Glaciimonas sp. PCH181: one gene and its partner. The protein of the gene in region 2 interacts with the protein of the main gene of each other region in a pairwise test. Links are inferred from orthologs where the notes say so. Each region holds a gene or a part of one and is shown on either strand. Other genes may lie near its edges.

Region 1 (4,352 bases), 350 kb from region 2 along the record:
GAAAAGAGGGCAATCCGAAGCGCCGTGTCGTAATATTTAACGGCAAACTGACCTGTAGCTAATTGATTCAAAAATACTGCGATGACCAGGGAAGCCATCGCAAGATGAAGCTGCCAATACTCTCTGAGTAGCTGCGCAAACCGCATCTGCATCGGTTTATACCGACTGATTCCGGCGATAAGACTAAATATTAAAACCAGAAAAAAACAAATATTACCGGCGTTATGTAGTCCCAGTGAAAAAGCCGGGAAAAGCATGATGGCAATAAATACCGGCCACGTGTAGTAGGACAAATTCATACTCCAAATTGCTTACAAAAAAAGTAGGTGCTTGTAGCTTTTATCAGCGGCACCTAATATTAATAATCGGGATAAGAACGTTATGAGCGTTACATTACGCACTGACGTTAATTGCTTGCTCGTGTAATGTCGTAACCCAAAATCAATACTCAACCATGACAGCATCCTTGCCTAATCTCGCAGTCAAAGATGCCTGCAAACCATCATTCGGCGAAATACGCCAGGCATCACCCAATACAATATCGCATCCAATCTCTTGACCGGTATAGTGAACCGTCAATGGCAGCCCGGTTTCAGAGCGATGCGACGACAGCATTTCTTTCAGCTCAGTAACGCCGATCTGCGGGGTTGCTGTTGTTAGCGACAATACAAATTGCCGCCCATAATGAATCCGCGCCGCGGCGATATCCATTACTTTTTCGGCCGATACGCGCAAGCCGCCGTTAAATCGATCTTCCGAGACTTTGCCTTGCACGACCAGAAATTCGTCCTCCTTGAAGAAGGCTTTATTTGGCTCGAATTGCTCGCTATAGACAGTGACATCCACGGTCGCGCTGCCATCGTCGAGCGTGACAATGATCATTTTCCCGCGCTGAGTCATTTGCGTGCGCAATCCTGAAATGATTCCGGCTAGTGTTCTTGGATCACGCGATGGTTCCAGATTGCCTAACGGCGTGCGGGCAAAACGACGGGCTTCGGGCGCGTAGGCATGAAATAAGTGGCCCGACAAATAAAATCCAAGCGCGGATTTTTCTTCGGTGAGCTTTTGCTTATCGGTCCATGGCGTGGCCTTGACATATTCTGGCGGCGGCTCCAGATCGCTATCATCGCCGCCGAACAGACTGACCTGATTTGCCGCTGCCAGTTTCTGATCTGCGGCTTCCATCGCCAGCGGCACGGAAGCGATCAAAATACCGCGATCCACGTTGAAACTATCGAATGCACCGGCGCGAATCAAGGATTCGATCGTGCGCCGATTGATCTGGCGTTTATCGACGCGTACGCAAAAATCAAACAAATCAACGAAATGTTTTTCTTTCCGTGCAACAACAATAGCCTCAATCGCATTTTGGCCAGAGCCTTTTACAGCCCCAAGACCATAACGAATGAAGGCCGCTTTTTTCCCCGCTTCGGCCTCAGGCGTAAAGCGATATTCCGACAGATTGATATCTGGCGGCAGCAGCGTCAGCTTGCAAACATCTAACGCATCCTCAACCAGAATTTTAACTTTCTCGGTGTCATCCATCGCCAGCGATAAGTTGGCTGCCATGAAGGCCGCCGGATGATGGGCTTTTAAATAGGCGGTGTGATACGACAATAAAGCGTAGGCGGCGGCGTGCGATTTGTTGAAACCGTAGCCCGCGAATTTTTCCATCAAATCGAAAATTTCATCCGCTTTGGCTTCGCTCAAACCATCTTTGGCAGCACCGTCACGGAATATCTGACGATGCTCTGCCATCTCCTCCGCTTTTTTCTTACCCATCGCACGACGCAGCAAATCCGCGCCGCCGAGCGAGTAGCCGCCGACGACCTGCGCCATCTGCATTACCTGCTCCTGATACACCATGATGCCGTAGGTCTCAGACAAAATACCTTCGGTACGCGGATCGGGATAGTCGAAACGTTCACCGTGTTTACGTTTGCAGAAATCCGGAATCAGATCCATCGGACCCGGACGATATAGCGCCACCAGCGCGATAATATCTTCGAAGCGATCGGGACGTGCATCCTTCAGCATCCCTTGCATGCCGCGGCTTTCCAGCTGAAATACGGCGACTGTTTTAGCAGCGGTCAGCAATTGATACGAAGCGCGATCATTCAGCGGCAATTTCTCCAGACTGAAGTCCGCCATCGCCGGATCGAGATGCTTTATATACCGCACAGCGCGATCAAGAATAGTCAGCGTGGTCAAACCCAAAAAGTCGAACTTGACCAGACCAACGGCCTCGACATCATCTTTATCGTATTGCGATACCACGCCGGCATCGCCGCCCTGCGTGTAGAGCGGACAAAAATCGGTCAGTTTTCCGGGTGCAATCAGTACGCCACCGGCATGCATACCGATATTCCGCGCGATCCCCTCAACCTGCTGGGCCAGACTTAACAGTTGCTTGACCTCTTCTTCATTTTCCAGCCGCTCCGCCAGCATCGGCTCTTCTTTGATCGCATCGGCAATTGTGACGTGCTTGCCCGGCTTGAAAGGGATCAGCTTGGAAATACCATCACAGAAGTTATAGCCAAAATCCAGCACCCGACCGACATCGCGAATCGCGCCCTTGGCGGCCATCGTTCCGAAGGTCGCAATCTGCGACACCGCATCTTTGCCGTATAAATCCTTGACGTGTTGAATCACACGGTCACGGCCTTCCTGGCAAAAGTCGATATCGAAGTCGGGCATCGAGACCCGCTCAGGATTAAGAAAGCGCTCAAACAGCAGGTTATATCGCAGCGGATCAAGATCAGTAATTTGCAGCGAATAAGCGACCAATGAACCAGCACCAGAACCCCGCCCCGGTCCGACCGGCACGCCATTTTCTTTCGCCCAGCGAATAAACTCAGCAACGATCAAAAAGTAGCCGGGAAAACCCATTTTGATGATCGTATCGATTTCAAACTTCAACCGATCCTGATAGCGTTGCCGATTTTGTTCGCGCTTCTCTTCATCCGGAAACAAATGCAGCATCCGCATTTCCAAACCATCTTTCGACTGCTGATCCAGAAAATCGCCAATCGACATCCCATCCGGCGTTGGAAAATCCGGTAACTGGGGCTTACCAAGTTGCAGCGATAAATTACAACGTTTGGCAATTTCAACGGAGTTTTGCAATGCCGCTGGCATGTCGGCGAACAGCGCAGCCATTTCTGCCTGGGTTTTAAAGCATTGCTGATCGTTGAAACGCCGCACCCGCCGGGCGTTGGCCAGCATTTCGCCTTCAGAAATACAGGTGCGCGCCTCGTGGGCGATAAATTCTTCTTTATCCAGAAATTGAATCGGATGGGTCGCGACTACTGGCAATTGCAACTCAGAGGCCAGTGCGACCGCCTGACGAACGTGCGGCTCCATATTCGGCTGATCAGCACGCTGCACTTCGATGTAAAAATTATCCGGAAAAATCGTCATCCAGCGCTCGGCGCAGCGTTTCGCCGCCGCCAGATTGCTATTGTCAATGGCGATGCCGACGTCACCAAAATGCGCCCCGGACAACGCAATCAGACCGTTACCGTTAGGTTGATGCTGAAGATCCTCTAACCATTCCTGGCGAATTTCAGCGCGGCCACGATGCAAATTTTCCAGCCATGCCTTAGATAACAATTCACATAATTGCAAATAACCAGCGCGATTCTTGACCAATAACAGCAGCCGGGATGGTTTATCGCGCGTCTCGTTATTGGTAATCCAGACGTCGCAACCAATGATCGGCTTCACGCCTTTACTGCGGGCAGCCTTGTAGAATTTAACCATGCCAAACAGGTTGGCAAGATCGGAGATCCCTAGCGCCGCTTGCTGATCGTTCGCGGCGGCTTTAATTACGTCATCGATGCGGACTAAGCCATCGACAATTGAGTATTCGGAATGCAGGCGGAGATGGGTGAATTGCGGTGTCGTCATGGGCCGTATTTTACATCGGCCCTCGATCCGAATCGCCATTCATGCGTGTAAATCGCGTTGAAAAGCCGACACGCGTTTATAATACTGTGAAATCAATGACTTACAGTGAAACCACACACACCCAATCTTATGTCGTCCACACCTATTTACGTCAACATCGCAGCATATAAATTTATCACTTTCGACGATACTGCGGACAAACGCGCAGAATTTCTGACAACGTGCACGCAACTGCAATTAAAAGGAACGATTTTACTTAGCCCGGAAGGCATTAATCTGTTTCTGGCGGGTTTGCGTGAACAAATTGATCAGTTTTTGACATGGTTACGCGCTGATGCACGCTTTTCTGATCTGGAAGTAAAAGAGAGTTATTCAAAAAACCAACCGTTCACGCGCATGCTGGTCAAGCTCAAAGCCGAAATCATTACGATGAAACATCCGCT
Region 2 (3,210 bases):
GACGTTACCGCCACGTTTAGTGAACAAATAACGCAGCGCTCGCAGGACACGCAGCCCACGCTTTGCTTCGGCAAAAGGTGGGCTGCGCCATGTATAGTGCGTAAATCTTCGTTTTAAGGAAAAGTCCATGATCGTCATCGCAAGCGTTTTGATTGCTCTGGTTGCGTTGCTGCACGTGTATTTTCTGGTGCTGGAAATGTTTTTGTGGGATAAGCCAATCGGGTTGAAAACTTTTCGTCTGACACAGGAGTTCGCCACCGCCTCGAAAACGCTCGCCGCGAATCAGGGTTTATATAATGGGTTTCTTGCGGCGGGGCTGATTTGGGGTCTTTACCTGGGAACGGCGGGCTTGGCGATTAGTGTGTTTTTTCTGCTTTGTGTGATTATTGCAGGAATATTTGGCGCGGCTACAGTAGGTAAAAAGATCCTGTTCGTTCAAGCGCTGCCTGCTGCCATTGCGTTGGGGTTTTTGTTGGCGGCTTGAGGGGCTTTTTTCGGCCTGAATGCATTGGACTGACTATTGATATTAATCGCAGGCTGATTGGTTGGTTTATCAGGTTGCTTTGGATTTGCACTGACTGATCATCTCCGTGGCGATCTTTAGAGCCTCCTGCTCGGCTTCTGCCTGAGTGCTGAAAATGTGCTCGACGGAAACGCGCTGGTTGGGGAATATATTGTTGCGGTGCATCGGGTTGGGTGACGGTGCGAAGATCGTTACGTAGGCTGCCCAGTGTTCGCTATCGGGCAGTAAAACACCTGAATACTCAATTTCATACGTACCTATGGTAGTGGATGGCATTGTAGTCTCCTAGTTGTTATTAGGATCGTACCATGGAAAAAAGTGGACGTGCATTGAGGGGGTTCTTCGTCTACTGGACGAGTGTTAGGCGAACCAATTCACTTAACCAGAAAAGCCCCAATGCGCTTCTTCTCCAGCACCATTTTTCCAACCAAACGCCCAACAATCCACGAAAGCGCAACCCCAACTCCAAAAACCGTCGAATTCTCCCAAACAGGACTCTCAATATACCTAGGCAGAATTACTTTATAGAACAGCACAAACACGCCAATCAAGACCCATGACGCAACTTGTCCAACATATTTAGTATTGAAAAACGATGCTTTTATAGAAGACATAAGCGCGCCCTAAGCAAATATTGAATAGTGCACTGACGCAATGGCAAGCCAGCCTCAGCCGCCCTCCACAGTGTTAACGCAGCGGAAAACAAAAAAGGCCTTTCCGAAGAAAGACCTTTTATATTCTGGTGGGCGGTGCAGAATTCGAATCTGCGACCCCTTGGATGTCGACCAAGTATTCTAACCAGCTGAACTAACCGCCCGTTTGCAACAGGACGAAATAATACAACAACCTTCGCATCTGTACAACCTTAATTTTAATGATTTTCCAACAGCAATCAGAAGAGGTCACAATGATCGCGCTTTCGCGCACTTAGTTTAGTACAACCTCAACCTCTGCCTTATGCCAAATGCATACCCCTCTTACTTCCTTATCCAGACTAGCCAAAACCACCTCGTGATCGGCCAGTTCTTCGGTATTCGCAAGCCGTACAAAAATCTCGCCCAGCGGTGCTAACGGCAACCGTACCCCATCCTCGCCAAGACTCTCATCCCCATCGCCAAAATCAATACTGAAACTATTTTGCCCCCGCGTCATCGCCAAATAAACTTCAGCCAACAACTCAGAATCCAGCAACGCGCCATGCAACGTACGATGCGCATTTGAAATACCGTAACGATCACACAGCGCATCCAGCGAATTCCGCTTGCCGGGATACATCTCCTTCGCCTGGACCAGCGTATCGATAACACCAGCGATTTCATTGCTGAAAATCTCACGATCCAGTCGCTTGAACTCAGCATCCAAAAAGCCCAAATCGAACGGAGCATTATGAATAATGACTTCGGCACCGGCGATGTACTCTCTCAACTCCGCGGCAATCTGTATGAATTTCGGCTTGTCGCTGAGGAATTCCGTCGTCAATCCATGCACCGCCAACGCGCCATCTTCAGAATCACGCTCGGGATTAATGTATTGGTGATAATTGTTGCCAGTTAAACGTCGGTCGATCAATTCAACACAGCCAATTTCGATGATGCGGTCACCGGTGCGCGGATTAAGACCGGTAGTTTCTGTATCTAGAACGATTTGTCGCATAGTCACTTCAATTTTTTAAAAGTATTCGGAAAAGCAAATGGCAAACATCACCCATTATCAGGCTACAAAACAGTGAGTACGCCCCGATTGGCAAGCTGATCAGCACGTTCATTGCCAACATGGCCGGCATGCCCTTTGATCCAGCGCCATTGCATCTGATGCTGCGCCTGTGCCGCATCCAACGCTTGCCATAAATCGACATTCTTCACTGGTGCCTTGGCGGCAGTTTTCCAGCCACGCGCTTTCCAGCCATGAATCCACTCGCTGATCCCTTTCTGAACGTATTGGCTATCGGTATGCACCGTGACCTCGCACGGCTTTTTGAGCACCTTTAAGGCCTCAATCACAGCCAACAACTCCATCCGATTATTGGTCGTATTGCGCTCACCGCCAAATAACTCTTTTTCGTTGCCGCCAGAAATCAGTAACGCGCCCCAGCCGCCAGTGCCGGGATTGCCCTTGCAAGCGCCATCGGTGAATATTTCTACTTTGTCCATGCTTGTCTATTTCTTGAAAATTGAATCAGAACGAAATCGTTTGCAATGCAATTACAGCGCGGCCGCCAAACACTATGCCTGCAGCGCAATTCCCCGCTTATTTTTCGCCCGCTTTATGTATTCGGTTGGTGGCTGGTACGCCCTTGCCCGCCTGGACTGCTTTTTTACTAAACGCCGGTCCAATCAGATGCATACCTTTGACCCGTTTAATCGCTTGCACTATATAAGTAGCGCCAAAATAAGGCCACCAGCGGTTACCGGCTTTCTCCATAAACGAAAAACGGTGCAACCATTTAGCTGTGGAGCATGGCGGCGCGTAACAACCGAAACGGCCACGATTGACTTCCATATTCAGCAGCTTTAACCAGTCTTTCAGGCGCAATAAACTAATAAACTCTGCATTCTGCGGCAAAAAATGCGCGCCCGATAATCGGCCCGTAGATTGCCGTATTCCCCATAAACTGGCGGGATTAAACCCACAAATAATGACCTGCCCTTCGGGAATCAATACCCTCTCCACCTCCCGCAAGACCTGAT

What was found.
Region 1: the proteins of dnaQ (region 2) and dnaE interact in binary tests that used the Escherichia coli proteins (3 or more experiments, as listed by UniProt). The link is inferred for Glaciimonas sp. PCH181 from one-to-one orthologs.

Annotation. Positions count from the first base shown.
Region 1 is NZ_PYFP01000001.1:2,408,336-2,412,687, forward strand. Bases 242-4,274 are described here. They hold dnaE (DNA polymerase III subunit alpha), read right to left. Parts: upstream 3,910-4,274; coding sequence 442-3,909; downstream 242-441. Other genes in these bases: C7W93_RS11030 (O-antigen ligase), read right to left, coding at 242-299; C7W93_RS11040 (sulfurtransferase), read left to right, coding at 4,039-4,274. In the rest of the region: more of C7W93_RS11030, read right to left, coding at 1-241; more of C7W93_RS11040, read left to right, coding at 4,275-4,352. UniProt on the Escherichia coli protein: DNA polymerase III is a complex, multichain enzyme responsible for most of the replicative synthesis in bacteria. This DNA polymerase also exhibits 3' to 5' exonuclease activity. The alpha chain is the DNA polymerase catalytic subunit.
Region 2 is NZ_PYFP01000001.1:2,054,504-2,057,713, forward strand. Bases 314-3,204 are described here. They hold dnaQ (DNA polymerase III subunit epsilon), read right to left. Parts: upstream 2,177-3,204; coding sequence 1,451-2,176; downstream 314-1,450. Other genes in these bases: C7W93_RS09515 (DUF1304 domain-containing protein), read left to right, coding at 314-484; C7W93_RS09520 (hypothetical protein), read right to left, coding at 554-799; C7W93_RS09525 (hypothetical protein), read right to left, coding at 898-1,137; rnhA (ribonuclease HI), read right to left, coding at 2,239-2,673; C7W93_RS09545 (class I SAM-dependent methyltransferase), read right to left, coding at 2,771-3,204. In the rest of the region: C7W93_RS09510 (MFS transporter), read left to right, coding at 1-31; more of C7W93_RS09515, read left to right, coding at 128-313; more of C7W93_RS09545, read right to left, coding at 3,205-3,210. UniProt on the Escherichia coli protein: DNA polymerase III is a complex, multichain enzyme responsible for most of the replicative synthesis in bacteria. The epsilon subunit contain the editing function and is a proofreading 3'-5' exonuclease.